One region of the Lactobacillus sp. RTP31084st1_F9_RTP31084_210423 genome, then DNA from elsewhere that is predicted to be linked to it. Evidence: predicted binding sites of a transcription regulator. Region 1 holds the regulator's gene; each other region holds the start of a gene.
What was found. Region 1 encodes LexA, which represses DNA repair genes until DNA is damaged. Its sites were predicted from a motif close to CNAACANNTGTTNG; they were not measured.
Positions count from the first base shown of each region.

Region 1 (3,289 bases):
TTGTGATTACATAAGTAGCCCCAATAATTAAAGTTCCTAGTGGATCAAACATTGAATCCCACTTAAAAACCTTCTTATTGATCTGAATAGTTTCATCTACCATTTTATTAAAGGCAGTAGAATCTTGCGTGCTTTCGCCAAAAGCCTTTAATACTTTAATTCCAGAAACAGATTCTTGAGTTTTATTATTTAAACGAGAAAATGCCGCTTGTGACTTATCAAAGCTATAATGAAGTTTATCTCCTAATTTCCAGGCCCCTAAAGCCAAAAACGGAAGTGGCAAAAGTGCAATAACAGTTAAGCGAAAGTCTGTAAAGATAATCATTGCTATCATCGTTGTTCCACCAGTGACTAATGAGTCTACTAAAGTTAAAACGCCGTCTCCCGCAACATTTTGAATAGAATTGATGTCGTTTGTTGCATGCGCCATTAAGTCACCAGTCCGGTGTCTTTGATAAAAAGTGCGATCCATAACCATAAAGTGCTTAAACAAACGTGACCGCATTTGTCTTTCTAATTCAGCCGCACCACCCCAAATCTGCTTACGCCAAAAGTAGCGTAATAGATACAAAACAATCGCAGCGGCAACAACCGCTAAAATCAAAGCTGCATATTCACTCCAACTAATTGATCCCTTATCTAATTGATCAGCCATCAATCCTAAAATTCTAGGAGGTACTAAATTTGCAATCGAAGTTAAAGCCAGAAAACTAATTCCAATAATATATCTCTTTTTTTCTTGCTTGAAAAACCAGCCCAATTTGCTGAAAATATTCATTTTTTCACCTCACAATATACAAATAGACAGAGGAATCCGGTCCTCTGTCTATTACCAAATATTAGTAAAGTAAGCTACTACTTTTGTTGTTGATGCTTCATCATATTCATAACTTGATTAAGCTTCTTAGCGGATGGTTTTTGTCCCATTTGCGCCATCATAGCTGCAATCATATCTTCACTAATAGGAGGATTGTCTTGGAAATACTTCTTCATGTATGCACGAGCACCGTAAAATCCGCCGACAAGACCGATTAATAATGCGATAATAATAAGAAAAATTGCTAAACCTAAATTCATTTCCCAAAAACCTCCGAAAATTAATGTACTTTTTCAGCATACCAAAAAAACAGCTATTTTTAAAGTAAAAGATTAATCTTTTCTTAATCCTTTACGACGTTGTGCCTCTTTTGCTTTTTCTGAAGTTACTTCTTTACCATTTTCATCAATAACTACAGTGTCTTCTAATTGCTGCCTAAAGCCTGCACGGAAGTTCTCTAGAAAAGCGGATCTTAATTTCTTGCGTTCTTCAACTTCATCGGGAGTTAATTCGCGTTCTCTACTAATTTTAGTTAGCTCATTAATTCTTTTAATTAGCTTTTCTTCTTCTTTTTTATCCATAATTAAACACCTCACTAAACAATGTTAGTTTACCCTAATTATAGCAATAAAAAAAGACTCGACTACTAAGAACGCCTGTTTGCTGAGATAAAGTTTTTTTGTTAAAATACTAGTAAGTAACTAGATGGAGAAAAAATTATGACTGAACCACATGCAAATAAACAATTAGAAATTTTACGTTTTATTTACGATACCGTTGAAGAACGAGCTTTTCCACCTACAGTTAGAGAAATCTGTAGTGCAGTTGACCTTTCATCAACTTCAACCGTTCATGGTCACTTAGCTCGACTTGAAAAGAAAGGGTATATTTTAAAAGATGCCACTAAGCCAAGAGCAATTGAAGTAACTGAAAAGGGACGAGAAGCTTTAGGAATTAAGCCTAAAGATATTCCAATTGTTGGTGTAGTGACTGCTGGTCAACCAATCTTAGCGGTTCAGGATATCGATGAATACTTTCCTCTTCCACCTGATCTTGAAAATGATGCTGGCGAACTTTTCATGTTACGCGTTCATGGTGAATCAATGATTAATGCTGGAATTTTAAACGGTGATCATGTGATTGTGCGCAAACAATCTAGTGCAAATAATGGCGAGATCGTTGTTGCAATGACTGAAGACAATGAAGCAACAGTTAAGAGATTCTTTAAAGAAGATGGATATTATCGTTTACAACCTGAGAATGATACTATGGATCCAATTATTTTACCTGTGGTTCAAATTTTAGGCAAAGTTGTCGGTCTATACCGTAATAACATTGATTAAAAAAACTGGTTAGGAAATTAATTCCTACCAGTTTTTATTTTTTCACTAATTTAATTAAAGGTTTTATATTTAACCAATCTTGAGCAATTGTATCTGTCAGTTTTCGGTTATAAAAAACCGCGGCTGGGTGATATTGTGGTATTACCGTATATTTTTCTTTAGACCAAACGTAGCCATCTTTTTTACTATTTAATTTCAAAATCGAGGTATTTTTAATAATCTTACCATGCACTTTACTAATCTCATATTTATGATCAAGTAAACGGCTCAAAGCAGTCGTGCCCACAGTTACGATAATTTTAGGTTGAGCATATTGAAGCTCGAAATCTAATAAAGGAGCATGCGCTAGAATTTCTTTTTTAGTTGGTTTTCGGTTAGGGTATTTTACTACTTCTTTATTTTCTTTTTTACTAAATACCCTCTTAACACTATAAGGTCGACTTCTTACTGCGCTTGTAATGTAAACATCTTCTCGCTTTAAGCCAATTGAAGCTAATGACTTCATCAATTCTTTTCCTGAAGCACCATGAAAAGGAATCAGCGACTCTATTTCTTCTCTTCCTGGTGCTTCGCCAATAATCATTAGTTTAGGATGAACTGGACCAGCTCCAAAATTGATCCCTTCTAATTTCATCCCTCTTGATCTTTCCTTAACTTCAACTAATAACTTATCTGGATATCTCATTTTTAATGTAGTCCTGTGCCTTTTTTAAGAGTTCATTCAATTCTTCATAATGCAAGCATTTACTGGCCTCTTCTAAATTCACCCATTTAGAAGCGCCAATTTCACTTTTTTGTAATTTAATTTTTTGAGTTGGAATGAATTCGCTTAAAAACAAAGTTACTGTCTTCAAACGATCACGAGTAATTTTATAAGTGAGACTTTCTTTAAAATTAAAATCATAGTTTGGTCTTAATCCCACTTCTTCGTAAACTTCTCTTTTTGCCGCTTGTACATTATTTTCTCCAGCTTCAAGATGTCCTTTAGGAAAACCCCATGTACGATTAAGCATACTTTGAACTAATAAAAACTCTATTTCATTTTTATTAATTCTATAAATGATACTGCCCGCTGAATACTCATGCACTGTCTTCATTATGCGCCCTCCTCTTAATTTACAGTTTACTT
Region 1 is NZ_JBCOVH010000001.1:758,171-761,459, forward strand. It holds gene AB5359_RS03725 (ABC transporter ATP-binding protein) at 1-778, opposite strand, end outside; gene AB5359_RS03730 (YneF family protein) at 856-1,077, opposite strand; gene AB5359_RS03735 (DUF896 domain-containing protein) at 1,150-1,398, opposite strand; gene lexA (transcriptional repressor LexA) at 1,537-2,160, shown strand; gene AB5359_RS03745 (uracil-DNA glycosylase) at 2,195-2,845, opposite strand; gene AB5359_RS03750 (bis(5'-nucleosyl)-tetraphosphatase) at 2,829-3,257, opposite strand.

Region 2 (3,289 bases), 210 kb from region 1:
CAGATGAAAAATATCGTCCATCTGAATCGCGTATTTTAGCTACAGCATTGACTTTTTCTGCGGGATTTATTGATGCCTATACTTATATTCAACGGGGACATACTTTATCTGCTGGACAGACAGGAAACGTCATCTTCTTTGCGTCAGCATTTGCTGACCATAATATTGCAGGTATGTTAAACAGGGCAACAACGTTTATTGCTTTTACCTTAGGATTACTACTTGTTGGACTTTTTCATAAGTATGTAAAAAGTAATTATTGGCGTGTATTTTGTTTATTTCCAATTCTATTTATTTGCTTGGGCGTTGGTTTCGTTCCTAAAAACTTACCAAATTATTATGTAGTTCCGGTAATTGCGTTTGGTTTAGCGGTTCAGAATGCATCATTTAGTAAAATTGAAGGTATGGGATATAATAATGCATTCACAACTGGCAACTTAAAAAAATCTGTAGTTGCTTGGAGCGCATATTTCTTTGGTGAAGATAAGTCACAGCATAACGCAGCTGTTAACTATATGTTCTTGGTTATTGCATTTGCACTTGGTGCAATTGTATCAGCATTGCTCCAAAAGATCTTTGTTTTAAAAACTATTTGGTTTGCTGTTTTACTTTTAGGAGCAATCAATATCGTTTATACGATCTCTTTAAATAAAAGAAAGAAACTATCTTTTTCTAAAAATGAATAATTAATAGAGAAACTTTGAGAATGATAAAACTCAAAGTTTTTTTACTTATAAAAGAGAGTAGCTTAGTTCATCTTGACTATACTTCGTGTAATATATATTATGTAAAGTATAACATAAAAATATATCATATTTGTAATTAATCACAATCACCAGCCCAACCATCAATCAACTAATTATCTACTATTTATCAAAAGTTACTTTTTAAATTTACTAACATTTCAATTAGAACACATTAATCTTTTTACAGTCAGAAATTCTGCTTACCCCTTATTTCACAATTAATCAGCTGAAAATTCTAAGCTAAAGATTTTTATCAATTAATCAGATTAGATTATTAAAAAGCATTTTCTTTAGTGTTGAGATGACGATTCTACGTCTTTTAAAATGGTTCTTGATTAATAGTTGTTAAGTTGTTAGCTATAAGAACTCATAAATTACTGGATGCGAAACTTTTTTGTTCATGGCACATTTCTTTCATCTAAATCCAGTAAGCTTTTAATTAGATCATGTTAGTTCGGATATGCTAGATACTAAGTTGAATATTTCTTAAAATTATTATGAAACATTCAAAATAAAAGGTAAAAAGAGATAAAGCATAATCATAGTAAACCTGGTCATAATAATTTTTATCTATCAATTGTTATTGCGGGTATTTTAATTTATTTTCTTATTAAAATTAAAGTCTAGAATTATCAATATATACGTAATGGTCTTTCATTAAAACAATAATTTTAATGAAAGGTATAAGAGACTCTCCCGAAACATCAATGTTTTGCTGATAATTAATGCTTACAAATTACATTTAATTATTATAAAATTCTATTTTTACCTTTAAAATTACACTTGATTAGTGTCTTATCGATGTCTTCAAAATACTAAGAAAAAACCTCCTCATACATACCAAAAAGCTGTAAGTTTCAGCAAAAAATTCCCGTGAATTGATTTGATGTTTAATTAGAAATTATATCCCGGTCTCCTCTAATTAAATCCAAACATTTATACAGCCTTAACGTCTCAGTTAGTAAATATATAGCTCATAAATACTACTTTCAATCAAATTTTAAATATATAATCAACCCCTTAATTATCGTGAAATTAGCAAAATTAATTTAAAGTAACTTTTCAGTTCATCAATTATCAAATTACCTTAGAATTTTCGCATTCCAATTTTAGTTATGTTCCTCCTAGCAATCTGTAAACTAACTTCTACATTTTCAGGTTATTATTTATCTAATTTCTTCTTACTTATGGATACTCTCCCCCCTCTCCTACTTAGAAAAGATTAGGGGACAAGACTAAATTGCTTAAATAAGATATAATATATACAAACCTATGTTCGAGGAGACTATAAATTGGAAACTAACAAATATTTATCCTTAATTAAACAAGAGTTGGCGAATATGCCTGATTTTATAAAAGAATATAATCTTGGCACCACTCATTCATTAACTACAACATACCAATATTTAACAGAAATTCGTCGCTTTTTTGATTGGTTGAGACAAAATAAATTATCTACAGCTTCTTCCAACAAAGAAATTGAACTAGTGACACTAGAAGACATGCAACGAAATGATGTTATGCTTTATATTCATCATCTTAAACACACAAAAAATCAACAAGGACGATTAAACTCACCTACTACAATTAATCGATCAATTAATGCCCTGCGTTCTTTATATAAATTTTTAACAATTACCTCAGACAATAATCATGGAGAACCATACTTTGATCGTAATGTCATGTTAAAAATTAATTCGTTGAATGATACTAAGACATTGAATTACCGAGCTCATGTTCTAGAATCTCATATGTACATGGGTGATTTAAAATATCAATTTTTAGATTTTATTGAAAATGAATACGATCATAAATGTAATAAACAGTCTCTACCGTCTTTCAAAAAAAATCATGAACGTGACATAGCTATTATTGCATTGATTTTAGGTACAGGAATTAGAGTTTCAGAATGTGTTAGTGTGAATGTTCGTAACATTAACCTAAAAGATGAAATGCTTGATGTGATTAGAAAAGGTGGTCAAAAAGATAGTGTCCCGATTGCTGACTGGACTATTCCTTATTTAAAAAAATATCAAGAAATACGTGCCGATCGCTACCATGCAGATAGAGATGATATAGCCTTCTTTTTAACCAGATGGCATGGAAAAACCAGAAGAATGACTGCAAATGCTGTTGAAAAGATGGTCAATAAATATTCTGCTGCTTTTGGAAAACCTCTAACACCGCATAAATTACGCCATACTTTGGCCAGTGAGCTGTACGAAGTAACTAAAGATCAAGTTCTCGTAGCACAACAATTAGGTCAAAAAGGAACTACGGCAACTGACTTGTATACTCACGTAGATCAAAAAAAGCAAAAAGCTGCTCTCAATAAGATCAATAGACATAAGAATCAAGATTAATTTAAGTATAGTACTATTTTAATTATAATAAATATGATAGTTTATATTAAAAATGAGAGGTATCACTTATGGAGTTAAGAGTTTTAAGATACTTTCTGGCAGTTTGCGAAGAAAAAAATATATCAAAAGCTGCTAATTCTCTTCATATTAGTCAGCCATCCTTGTCAAGACAGTTAAAAA
Region 2 is NZ_JBCOVH010000001.1:550,488-553,776, forward strand. It holds gene AB5359_RS02780 (YoaK family protein) at 1-686, shown strand, start outside; gene xerS (tyrosine recombinase XerS) at 2,039-3,109, shown strand; gene AB5359_RS02790 (LysR family transcriptional regulator) at 3,178-3,289, shown strand, end outside.
Region 2: the regulator LexA is predicted to act here: its motif matches at 2,012-2,025, upstream of xerS (tyrosine recombinase XerS).

Region 3 (3,289 bases), 600 kb from region 1:
ATCATGGGCTGCATTCTGAGCTTGAGTCTCCCATTTATTCTTACGAAGACTATAACCCGCACAACCTCCAACTAAGACAGAAACAATAGCGACAGCAACAGGAACTAAAATTGTATTTATCATATCTTTTACTATCGCCTTTTTTATAGAATTATTTCACACATTATTAATAATAAAAGTATCCGGAAGTGATGTCAATCATACAAAAAACCTTGACTTTTAAAAGCCAAGGTTTAACTGTATTTGTTTACTAGTTTTTTTTACTTTTCTCATTGGAAGCATCATCTTTTACCGCTGCTGCTTCCTTCTCCTGCTTTATTTTTTCGGGGTTTTCACGCTCTTCAATAGCTTTAGCATCAATTCCATATGCTTTACGCACTTTTTCTTTTACTTCATCATACACATCTGGATGTTCTTCAAGGTACTGCTTAGCATTCTCACGTCCCTGACCAATTCGATCATCACCGTATGAATACCATGAACCAGCCTTCTTAATGATATCCTTGTCAGCAGCCATATCAATTAATTCACCAGTTTGAGAAATTCCTTTACCGTACATGATATCAACTTCTGCCACTTTAAATGGTGGAGCAACCTTGTTCTTAACAACCTTTAGCTTAACACGGTTACCAATTACATCAGATCCTTGCTTGATCTGTTCTGCGCGACGAACTTCTAATCGAATAGTAGAGTAGAACTTTAAAGCGCGACCACCAGGAGTAGTTTCTGGATTTCCAAACATCACACCAACTTTTTCACGAATTTGGTTAATGAAAACGGCGATTGTCTTCGTCTTAGAAATATTTCCAGAAAGTTTCCGCAAGGCCTGACTCATTAATCTCGCCTGTAAACCAACGTGAGAGTCTCCCATATCACCATCAATTTCAGCTCGTGGTACTAATGCAGCAACTGAATCCACAACCAAAATATCAATTGCACCACTGGCAATCAAAGTATCTGCAATTTGTAATCCTTCTTCACCAGTATTTGGTTGAGATAAAATTAATGAATCAATATCTACACCTAATGCCTCAGCATAAGCCGGATCCATAGCATTTTCAGCATCAATGTATGCAGCCGTTCCGCCACGCTTTTGAACTTCTGCAACAGCATGAAGTGCTACTGTAGTTTTACCAGAACTTTCTGGTCCATATACTTCAATAATTCGTCCACGTGGATAACCACCAACTCCAAGAGCAGCATCTAAAGCTAGTGAACCGGAAGGAATAGTGGAAATTTGAGTGTCTACTTTTTCACCCATACGCATAACTGCGCCTTTTCCAAAGTCTTTTTCAATCTTCTTTAAGGCAATGTCTAAGGCCTTCTTTTTATCATCTTTAGCCAAATCTCTTCCTCCTTATTCATTTATAATAATTATACTTGGTTTGACTACCTAAAAGCAAGAGAAATACAAACTAGCGTTCATATATATATTTCTCTAATTTTTATTACGCAAACTAACTTTATTTTTTTCAAAAAAAAGAAGCATTTCTGCTTCTTTTCATTTTAAATTTCACCTTTAAATACATCGCCACTTTGCTTAAAGTAATCATAACCTGAGTAAATTGTAAAGATTAAGCAAATATACAATAAAATGGTACCGATGTAGTAAACGTCACCAAGCAATAAGAAAATGATGGACAACATTTGCGTAGTTGTTTTAATCTTACCTGGCATTTTGGCAGCTAAAACTTGACCTTTATTCTCAGCTAAAATCAAGCGTAAGCCAGTAACAGCCAATTCACGACAAACAATAATAGCCACTACCCACGCAGGTGCTAGATTTAAAGAAATTAAAAATACAAAAGCAGTCATTGTTAGCATCTTGTCTGCTAATGGGTCAGCAAATTTTCCAAAATTGGTTACCAAATTTCTTGAACGAGCGATATGACCATCTAAAAAGTCAGTTATTGATGCCACTGCAAAAATCACTGCAGCTAATACATGAGACCAGTAAATATGTGCACCTAAAACAATTGCACCACCAGCCGGCCAGTTAAAAATTAAAACTAGCATAAAAACTGGAATCATAAAAATTCTAAACATAGTTAATTTATTTGGTAAATTCATTAACGGTTACTTTGACCTCCATTATTTTGATTGGTATTCGTTTACCCTTGAGTATTTTGAGTGTTTTGAGTACCTTGTTGATTTTGCTGTGTCTGCGTATTCACATTATTCGTAGTAGTAGAACTTTGAGTAGTTGCGCTACTTTGTTGAGTACTAGTAGTTTGACTATTTTGTCCACTAAAAGTAAATCTGACCGTCATTGGTGAAGCAGGATTCGTTGAGTTATGGGCATTCACCTTCTTACCAGCTAAAGTCAAAGTAGTCGAAACGCTATTACCCATTTGCACAGAAACACTATTTACATTCTGCGGTAATTGAACTGAATGCTTACCGTTTCCCTTTAATGTTCCTTGCCAAACTGAAGAACCATTAACTAAAATTTGTGCCCAAACTTCATTCTTAGTGGTGCCTAAAGTTAAAGTACGGTCATCTTTCATCCCGCTAACACGATAACTATTATTACCTAAACTAGCCATTTTAACTTCTGAAGTCTTAGACTTTGGAGTTGATTTCTTCTTTGATGAAGTTTTAGATTTTGAAGATTTAATACGAGAAGAAGAAACAGTTACGTTCTCAGCTTGATTTGCTGATTGCTGATTAGTTCCAGTAAAGAAACGAGTATAAACAATATAAACTACCAAAATTACTAAAACAACACCAACTACAGTTGCAATCTGAGGTAGGTAACTACGCCACATTCCTTTACGACTATTTGTAGTTTCTTTAATTTTCTCACTTTTATTGTCGATGGAGTTTTCAACGTATTCCTCAGGCTTTGCTTCAGGAACCTCTGATTTATAGTCCGCTAATAGTTCTTTACCATTAAGACCAACCACATCGGCGAATTGTCTAATAAAGGCTCTAACATAAAAATCTCCTGGCAATTGATCAAAATCATTATTTTCAATTGCTGTAAGATATCTACGCTGAATCTTTGTTATTTTTTCAACATCTTCAATTGACATGCCCTTTGCCTTACGAGCACTACGTAATTTATCTCCAATATCTGCCATAATATCCTCTCAACTTTTTGCAATAATTCAAATATGAGTATACCAAACTAATCAACCATTAAACAAGCCAGCCACCATCAACATAAATAGTTTGGCCAGTCAAATAGTCTGAACGTTTATCAAGTAAGTTTTCTACCCAAAAAACTATATCACTAGGTTCAGCTAATCTCCCTGCGGGAATTTCATTTTTTACTTCGTTTAAAGTT
Region 3 is NZ_JBCOVH010000001.1:161,469-164,757, reverse strand. It holds gene rny (ribonuclease Y) at 1-123, opposite strand, end outside; gene recA (recombinase RecA) at 251-1,345, opposite strand; gene pgsA (CDP-diacylglycerol--glycerol-3-phosphate 3-phosphatidyltransferase) at 1,507-2,070, opposite strand; gene AB5359_RS00850 (helix-turn-helix domain-containing protein) at 2,112-3,083, opposite strand; gene AB5359_RS00845 (SDR family NAD(P)-dependent oxidoreductase) at 3,142-3,289, opposite strand, start outside.
Region 3: the regulator LexA is predicted to act here: its motif matches at 1,412-1,425, upstream of recA (recombinase RecA).